DNA from 4 places in the Micromonospora sp. CA-269861 genome. Region 1 is predicted to be linked to each of the others. Evidence: riboswitches for the same ligand, from Rfam matches in the RefSeq annotation. Region 1 holds a riboswitch; each other region holds the start of a gene.
The links. A riboswitch is a leader RNA that binds a small molecule or an ion and turns the genes downstream of it on or off. The one in region 1 is predicted to bind cyclic di-AMP.
Positions count from the first base shown of each region.

Region 2: another riboswitch for cyclic di-AMP. It lies ahead of ACQP0U_RS02635 (coiled-coil domain-containing protein); the one in region 1 lies ahead of ACQP0U_RS09970 (C39 family peptidase).
Region 3: another riboswitch for cyclic di-AMP. It lies ahead of ACQP0U_RS00450 (NlpC/P60 family protein); the one in region 1 lies ahead of ACQP0U_RS09970 (C39 family peptidase).
Region 4: another riboswitch for cyclic di-AMP. It lies ahead of ACQP0U_RS25105 (coiled-coil domain-containing protein); the one in region 1 lies ahead of ACQP0U_RS09970 (C39 family peptidase).

Region 1 covers NZ_CP192014.1:2,167,138-2,169,329, forward strand. Annotated here, with positions in the region: gene ACQP0U_RS09965 (hypothetical protein) at 1-582, shown strand, start outside; cyclic di-AMP (ydaO/yuaA leader) riboswitch at 867-1,008, shown strand; gene ACQP0U_RS09970 (C39 family peptidase) at 1,241-2,089, shown strand; gene ACQP0U_RS09975 (hypothetical protein) at 2,162-2,192, opposite strand, start outside.
Region 2 covers NZ_CP192014.1:556,415-558,606, reverse strand. Annotated here, with positions in the region: gene ACQP0U_RS02640 (YibE/F family protein) at 1-821, shown strand, start outside; cyclic di-AMP (ydaO/yuaA leader) riboswitch at 988-1,118, shown strand; gene ACQP0U_RS02635 (coiled-coil domain-containing protein) at 1,123-2,142, shown strand.
Region 3 covers NZ_CP192014.1:93,289-95,480, reverse strand. Annotated here, with positions in the region: gene dcd (dCTP deaminase) at 1-108, shown strand, start outside; gene ACQP0U_RS00450 (NlpC/P60 family protein) at 185-1,225, opposite strand; cyclic di-AMP (ydaO/yuaA leader) riboswitch at 1,239-1,374, opposite strand; gene ACQP0U_RS00445 (hypothetical protein) at 1,610-2,192, shown strand, end outside; gene ACQP0U_RS00440 (N-acetylmuramoyl-L-alanine amidase) at 2,176-2,192, shown strand, end outside.
Region 4 covers NZ_CP192014.1:5,498,815-5,501,006, reverse strand. Annotated here, with positions in the region: gene ACQP0U_RS25110 (hypothetical protein) at 1-9, opposite strand, end outside; gene ACQP0U_RS25105 (coiled-coil domain-containing protein) at 152-1,216, opposite strand; cyclic di-AMP (ydaO/yuaA leader) riboswitch at 1,222-1,353, opposite strand; gene ACQP0U_RS25100 (cation diffusion facilitator family transporter) at 1,472-2,192, opposite strand, start outside.

The DNA of each region.
Region 1 (2,192 bases):
GACAGGCGCCGCTACGCCGAGGAGGTGGCGGTCGCCGCGACCGGCGCGGCCACGACCGCCAAGCGGCGGCGCGCCGCCTGGCTGACCGCTCAGGAGGAGATGGAGCGGGCCTGGACCGGGTACGACGAGGCGGACACCGCCGCGCGTCGCTTCGCGGGCGCCGGGGCGTTGCCCACCCCGCAGACCCCGCACACCCCCACCGAGTACGCCGCCCGGGAACGCTATCTGCACCGCGCGGCGATGGCGGCGTACTGGCGGGGCGACCTGACCATGGCGCAGCTCGGCGACGTGTTCGGGCACCGGCACGGCTGGGATCCCCGGCGACACCCGGTCGAGCAGGAGGTGCTGATCAGCCGTGTGGTCCGGGATGCGCGGCTGGCGGACTACCAGGTGGCCGCCGGCCGTGAGCGGGCCGCCTGGCGGGCCGCGGAGTTGGCCGCCGAGTCGGCTCGTACCCTCGCCGAGGAGGCGTACGCGGCGGCAGCCCGGCTGCGTCCGACCCCGGTGCCCGCGCGCCGGACGGTGGCCGGGGCGTTGCGTCCCGCCGTCGTGGCACGCTGGCGCCCGGCCCGGGTGGGTTGAGCCCGATCCGTTATGTGAGGCCGGTCACGTAATTGTGGAATCGGACGCCCGACGCGATCCGCGTCATTGTTCCCGCGATTGTGGTCGCGTTCTTTCCGGCCTGTCCGGTTGTCGCCCGCAGGCGTCGCCGTAACCGGTTGTCCCATCGAGTCACATCATCGGCAATACGCGCAGAAATTGTCGTGCCGATTGGGGTTTACGCAGGTGAACCTGGCTTGGCAGGGCGCGAAGCGGCCAGTAGTGTCGTCCCGTCCGGTGCGGTAACCGATCGCAAGACGCGACGCCGCACCGACCCGCTCAATCGTGATCAACGAACCGGGGACCCACCAGTAAGTCCGGGGTGAATCCGCGAGCCACGGCCCGCGGTAGGGCGATCTTCCCGCCCGAATCCGTCAGCTAACCCGGTAGGCGGTGTCGGAAGGAGTCAACTCCTCGTGCAGCACCTTTCCACCCCTCGGTTGTTCCCTCGCCTCCACGGCGCGGCGGTGCACCCGCTCATTCGTCAAGCGACGGTGAGCTGACCCCCGGGTCATCGCCTTCCCCGCCCGGCCACGCCGGGCGTTCCCCTGAGCGGTTCACCATCCGCGGACCACGGTCCGCGCGCTGGCGCCTGCCCGGATACCGGTCCGGCCCCGGTGTGCCGCTCTCCCCCCGATCCGTGGAGGACCCCGTGAAGCACACCCTGCAGCGTCAGCTCCGCCGCCTCGCCACCGAGCGCCCGTACCAGATCGTTGCCGCCTCCGCCGCGGCCCTCGCGATCGCCACCACCACCGGCGCCCTGCTCACCACGGCCGACGACGCCCCGGCCAGCCAGCGCACCGCGACCACTGTCGCCGAGATGCGCAGCGACGTCGCCGCCTCCCGCAGCGAGGTTCGGGACGCGTCCCCCTCGGCCACCGCCGCGCCGACCACGGCCGCCCCGGCCACCAGCGCCGCGTCACCCGCCGCCAAGGCCAAGAGCAACCCGGACCTCACCCGTAAGCCGACGCCGCCGAAGCCCCCCGCGACGAAGGTCCTCGACTACGACTACGAGGCGCAGAACACCTACTACAACTGCGGGCCGGCGGCCACCCGGAACGCGCTCAGCGCCGCCGGCGTCGACCGCACGCAGGAGGAGCTCGGCGCCGAGCTGGGCACCACCGAGATGGGCACCAACTCGGCCGAGGACACCACCCGGGTGCTCAACGCCGAGGTGAAGGGTTCCCCGTACCGGACCCGGATGTTCCCCGGCGCGCCCAGCCCGGCGCAGATGGACCGGCTCCAGGCCGACGTCGTGAAGGCCATCACCGACGGCCGCGGCGTGGTGGCCAACGTCGTCGGGGACGCCTCCGACACCGACGGCGGCTGGCACTCCTACGGCGGCGGGCACTACATCGCCGTCGTGGGCTACAAGGACAACGGTCGCACCGTGCGGATCGCCGACTCGGCGAACCCGGCCGACCCGTCGTACTGGATCACCACGATCGACCTGGCCAACTGGATCACCAGCCGGGGCTACTCCGCCTGACCCGGGCACGCTGACCACCGCGGGCGCCGTCTCTCACGAGGAGACGGCGCCCGCGGTGTCTTCGTCGACGGGTCAGTACGTGATGAAGCTGTACAGCGCCTTG
Region 2 (2,192 bases), 1.6 Mb from region 1:
CCTTCGTGCTGCCGGGTATCGCCGCCGGCAGGTCACCACTGCTGGTGGCGGTGGTCGGCGCGGCCCTGATCATGTTCGTGGTGCTCTATCTGACGCACGGGGTCACCGCACAGACCTCGGTCGCGGTGCTCGGCACCCTGGGCAGCCTGGTGCTGACCGGCGTGCTCGCCACCATCGCCACGGCCGCGACCCACCTCACCGGCTTCGGCAGCGAAGACGCCACCACCCTGTCGATGTTCCAGGGCGACGTGGACCTGCACGGTCTGCTGCTCGCCGGGATCATCATCGGATCGCTCGGGGTGCTCGACGACGTGACGGTCACCCAGGCGGCCACCGTCACCGAGCTGGCGAACGCCAACCCCGGGCTGAGCCGGTTGCAGCTGTACCGTGCGGCCACCCGGGTCGGCCGCGCGCACATCGCCTCCACTGTCAACACCATCGTGCTGGCGTACGCGGGCGCGTCGCTGCCCCTGCTGCTCCTGCTCACCGCCGACTCGCGACCGATCGGGCAGATCCTCACCAGCGAGTTCCTCGCGCAGGAGATCGTCCGCAGCGCGGTCGCCACCCTCGGTCTGATCGCCGCCGTGCCGCTGACCACCGGGCTGGCCGCGGTGGTGACCGCCGCCGGACGCGCCGATGCGACGGCGTCCACCGATGCTCCCGCCCCGCGACCCCAGCCGGACCGCTCGGAGGCGCTGGCGGCACTCATCTCACCGCGAACGGCCGGCTCCGACGAGCCGGACCAGCCGCGGACCACACCCCCATCCGAGGCCACCGACAGGTGGCCGGAGTCGAACAGGAGCACGGATACGGCATGGTGACACTCCTCAGCGTGACCAGATCGGGCATCCACCCTGAGAACCACGTCACTGGTCACTTAACGCTATGGCGAAATGACGCATTTGGTCGGCATCCAGGCGTAGCTCACCCGGTCGACTCTCGGGTAACCTCGCTGCCGGTTACCGATGAAGGCGCGAAGCGGCGCCTGCGGTGCCACCGCCCAATCGCCAACCGGCGAGCCGGGGACCCAGGTACGTGGGGTGAATCCGCGTCAGCGGTAGGGGCCACTTCCGCCCCGAACCCGTCAGCTAACCCGGTCGGCGGTCGACGGAAGGGAACATTGTGACGGCACCCCTACGCCGCTGGTTGACACCCGTGGTGGCCGTGATCGCCGCACTGACCGTGCTCGCCGGGCCCCTCCCGGCGCAGGCCGCCCCGACGAATCCCACACCGTCCGGGCACGAGGAGGACGGCGAGCCCAAGCTGCTCAACGACGTCATCGAGCAGGCCAACCGCGACTACTCCGCCGCCAAGTCCAAACTGGACAAGTCCAAGAAGCGGCAGGGCGAGTTGGCGCTGGAGGTCAACCGGGCCAAGGCCGACCTGGACGCGTTGGCCCCGCAGGTCGGGCAGATCGCCGCCCAGGCGTACCGGACCGGTCGGATCGGCGCGGTCGCGATGCTGCTGGAGAGCGAAGCGCCCGACTCGTTCGTCCAGCGCGCCGGGATGCTCGACGAGATGAACATGGTCAACGAGAAGAAGCTCTCCGAGGTCAACGAGGTGAAGGCCCGCGCCGAGCAGGCCAAGCTGGCCCTCGACACCGAGGTCCGCGAGCAGCAGAAGCAGACCGCCCTGATGGCGAAGCGGAAGAGCGAGGCCGACAAGGCGCTCTCCCTCGTCGGCGGCAAGGGTTTCACCGGCGGGCTGGTGGATGCCACCTCCAAGGTCGCGAAGATCGGCCCTGGTCGCACGGCCGACGGTGACTGGAAGCCCCAGTCGTGCAGCGAGAACGACCCCACCACGTCCGGCTGCGTCACCCCGCGCACGCTGCACGCGTACAAGGAGGTCAAGGCGGCCGGCTTCAACCGGTTCGTCGGCTGCTACCGCTCCGGCGGGCCGTGGGAGCACCCGAAGGGCCGCGCCTGCGACTGGTCGCTCCAGAAGAGCGGCTTCTCGCCGTGGCACAACAACGACACCCGGACGTACGGCAACAACGTCGCCGCGTTCCTCATCCGTAACGCCGACCGGCTCGGCATCTACTACGTGATCTGGAACCGGCAGATCTGGTTCCCGGCCACCGGCTGGAGCTCGTACAGCGGGCCGTCGAACCACACCGACCACGTTCACATGTCGCTGCTCTGACCCGCACGATCCCCGTCGAGGGCCGTTCCGTGTGACGCGGAGCGGCCCTC
Region 3 (2,192 bases), 2.1 Mb from region 1:
GCCGAGCACCCGTACGGCTCGGTGGTCTACGGCTCGCGCTACCAGGGCCAGCGGGGGCCGACGCCCAGCCGCGCCTGGCAGCACTGGCGCACCTGGCCAACGCGCTGAGGCACCCCACTCGCTGGAACCAGAACGACGAGGGCCCGCCGCGACGGATCGCGACGGGCCCTTCGGTCACCCGGGGTCAGCCCGGGCGGCCGTAGCTGTGGATCGGGCCGTCGTCGACCTTCTTCATCTTGACCGGTTGACCGGCCTGCGAGGCGTGCACCACCCAGCCGTTGCCGACGTACATGCCGACGTGGTGAATGTCGCTGTAGTAGAAGACCAGGTCGCCGGGGCGCAGGTCGCCCCTGCTGACGTTCTTGGTGACGCGGCTCTGCGCGGCGGCGTTGTGCGGCAGCGACACGCCGGCCTTCGCCCAGGCGGCCAGCATCAGCCCGGAGCAGTCGTACGAGTTCGGGCCCTCGGCACCCCAGACGTAGGGCTTGCCGATCTGCGCGCAGGCGAACTTGACCGCCGTGCCCGCGGCGCCGCCGGGGTAGCTACCCGGGCAGGGTGCCGGGCGCAGTGGACCGCCGCCGCCGTTGCCGTACACCTTGAGGCGCAGCTTCTGCAGACGGTCGATCTCTTCGTTGATCTGCTTCTTCTTAGCCGCCAACTGCGCTTCGGTGCGGGTCAGCTGGGCCACCATCTCGTCCAGCGGCGCCTTCTGCGCGGCCAGCTGGTCGCGCAGGTCGGCGACCTGGCGTACGTCCTTCTGCTGGTTGTGCGCGAAGCGGTCGAGCATTTCGAGCTGGCCGACCACCTCGCTGGGCGACCGGCTGCCCAGCACCGCGTTCACGGTCGAGACGTTCTCACCCTTGTAGGCGCGTACGGCCAGGGCGCTGACCTTGTCCATCGCGGCGTCGACCTGGCGCTCCAGCGGGGTGATCCGGGCGGCCAGCGCGTCGGCCTGCTTGCGCTTGGCGACGAGGTCGGTGCGGGTGGCGTTGTGCCGTTCGATGATCGGTTCGAGCTTGTTCCAGTCGGCGTCGATCTGGCGCTCGATCTCGGCGACGGACGGGTCGGCGTGGGCAGCCGTGGCGCTGCCGGTCAGTACGACGGCGATGCCGGCCAGCGCGGCGAGTGCGGTGGTGAAGCGGGACCAGCGTGGGCGCGGCACGATCGACGCCGGGCCGGCTGATGCCGACCGCTCGGACGACGGCCGCGGGGCATGGAGTGCCACCGGGGTTCCGTACTCCTTCTTCCTGACCGCCTACCGGGTTAGCTGACGGGTTCGGGCGGGAAGTCGGCGCCCTACCGCAATGGCTGCGGATTCACCCCGAGGGACCTGGGTCCCCGGTTCGCTCGGAAACGACTCGGCGGTGTCGGTCCGTTACCGCCCGGGCTGGGCGGAGCTGCTGTCGGGCCGACGAATGACCAGAGTAGAGACGCTTGTTACCGATCCGCAACCCGTGCGGCCGTGACACTCCGTACCGATTGGGCGAGGTCACCGACCGTGTGTGAAGAATTCTTTCCACATACTTCGATAGATAGAAAGGTATTGACGTGACCTCCCGGGCGGCGCGATGGTGACCTGACCTCACTCCGCGAGAATCTAGGGGGTTCGATGCACCATCCAACCCTGTCGACCGGCTGGCGCGCACTGCTCGCCACCACCGTCGTCGCCGCCGCGTCCGCGGTGCCACTCTCCGTCGGCCCGGCCGCCGCCGCACCCACCACCGACCGCCAGCAGCAGTACGCCGCCGCAGCCACCGAGTACGGCGTGCCGACAGTCGTGCTGCTCGGCGTCTCCTACCTGGAGTCGCGCTGGGACACCAACGCCGGCACACCGAGCACCAGTGGCGGCTACGGCCCCATGCACCTGACCGACGCCCGGCACGTCGCCGCCCTACCGGAACGCGGTCACCACGACACCGGCGACGAGGACCCCCGCGGCGACGACTCCCGTTCCGCCCGGGTGCCCGCACCTCGGCCGGTGGAGGCTCCCGCGCCGTCCACCGCCGCGTTGCAGACCGTTGACGCCGCCGCCACGCTCACCGGTGCCGCCCCCGAGGCACTGCGCACCGACGCGGGCCTCAACATCCGGGGTGGGGCCGCGCTGCTCGGCGCGTACCAGAGGATCTGGGCGCGCCGGTCGGCGCGGACACCGACCCGGCGGCCTGGTACGGCGCGGTGGCCCGCTACTCCGG
Region 4 (2,192 bases), 3.3 Mb from region 1:
CCGAGGCATACCGCGATGCTGCCCGCCGACCCCGGCCGGGTCGTCCGACGAGCGACGACATCAGGGGTACGCCCGGTGACGTAGCCCGACCCCGGACGCACGTGATGCCGGTGAGCCATCACGATGACTCACCGGCATCACCGAGCGTGGGTCAGTAGACCGACAGGTGTACGTGGTTGGTGTGGTCGGTGGACGGGGTGCCGTTCGCCCCGCTGTAGGACTTCCACCCGCTGCTGGGCAGCCAGATCTGCCTGTACCAGATCACGTAGAGCACGGCGAGCCGGTCCGCGTTGCGGATGAAGTAGGCGGCCAGGTTGTTGCCGTACGTCTTGTCGCCGCCGGTGGCGTTCCCGCCGAAGCCGTTCTTCTGTGCCGCGAAGTCGCAGGCCCGGCCCTTCGGGTGTTCACCGGAGCCGCTGGGGCGGTGGCACGAGACGTACCTGGTGAAGCCCGCGGCCTTGGCCTGGTTGAGCGCGTGCAGGGTGCGCGGGGTGATGCAGCCGTTGGCCGGCGTGGGGTCGTTGACACTGCACGACTCGGAGGGCCAGGAGCCGTCGGAGTTGCGCGGCGCGGCCTTCGCGTTGGCGCTGGAGGTGCCCCGGTTGGAGCCGCTGTCGGCGGTGGTCTGCGGCTTGGGTGCGGTGGCGACGGTCAGGGCCCGTTCGGCCTGTTCCTTGCGCTTGGCCATCACCGCGACCTGCTTGCGCTGTTCGTTGATCTCGCCGTCCAGGGCGACCCGGGTGCGGTTGGCCTTGTCCTTGCTGTCCAGCAGGTCGCGCAGCACCCGGTCCTCGTTGGCGGCCACCGCGTCCAGTGCGGCCGCCCGGTCCATGAAGCCTTCCGGGGTGTTGCTGTTGAGCAGCGCCGACATCGCGCCGAGCCGGCCGGTGCGGTACGCCACCTCGGCGATCTCGCCGACCTTGCCGTTGCGCTGGTCGATCTCGACCTCGATGGTCTTGAGCTGGGTGGCGAGTTGCTGCTGCCGTTGCAGGGAGGTGTCCAGGGCGCGCTTCGCGTCCAGGTAGCCCTTGCTGGCCGCCTCGAGTTGGGCGCGCAACGCCGGGGTGCCGCCCTCCTCGTCGGAGTCGGGTGCGGCGGCCCGCAGGCCGGTCGGGGGAGCGGCCGAGGCGGTGCCGGCCGGAAGCGCGACGCCGAGGGCGAACATCGCGACGATCAGGGCCGCCAGTCTGGCGGCGGGTGGTCGTGCTGGTGCCACTGCGCATGTCCTTCCGTCAGCCGCCGACCGGGTTAGCTGACGGGTTCGGGACGGAAGATCCCTACCGCTGACGCGGATGCACCCCAGGAACGTGGTTCCCCGGTTCGCCCAGCTGGGCGATTAGGCGGCGACCACCACCGGCGCCGGGAAGGCGCCGCCTGGTGGAGGCCGGGACCGAGCCTACCGGTGCCGATGGGGCTGCTGCAGCCAATGTGACGGACGGTGCGTGCGTCACCACGGAAAATTACGGCCGCGTCACCATTCGATGGAGCCGCACGCTCCGGAGGCGGCGCCGGGCTCGATCTGCAACGTGGCGTGCTCGATGCGGAAGTCGTCGTGCAGGGCCGTACGCGCCGCGGTGAGCACCGCGCCGACCTCCGCGCCGGGTGCCATGGTCAGGTGTGCGGAGGCCACCTCCATGCCCGAGGTGAGCGTCCAGACGTGCAGGTCGTGCACCTCGACGACACCGGGGACCGCGGCCAGCCGGTCGTGCACGGCTGTCACCTGAAGGTGCTCCGGGGCGGCCTGCACGAGGATACGGACGGCGGCGCGGGCCAGCCGCCAGGTGCGCGGCAGGATGAACACGCCGATGGCGACCGCGACGAGGGGGTCGGCCCACCACCAGTCGGTGACGGTGATGAGCAGCGCCGCGCCGATGACGCCGAGTGAGCCGAGCAGGTCGCCGAGCACCTCCAGGTAGGCGCCCTGGAGGTTGATGCTCTCCCGGGCCCCGGCGCGCAGCAGGGCGAAGGCGGCGATGTTCGCGAGCAGACCGAGCACGGCCACCGCGAGCATCGGGCCGGCGATGACCTGGTGGGGGTCGCCGAAGCGACGGATCGCCTCGATCACCACGTAGATCGCGACGCCGGAGAGCAGGACGGCGTTGGCCAGCGCGGCGAGCACCTCGAGTCGGTAGAGCCCGAAGGTGCGCTGCGGGTCGCCGGTGGCCCGCCGGGTCGCCGTGATCGCGGCGAGC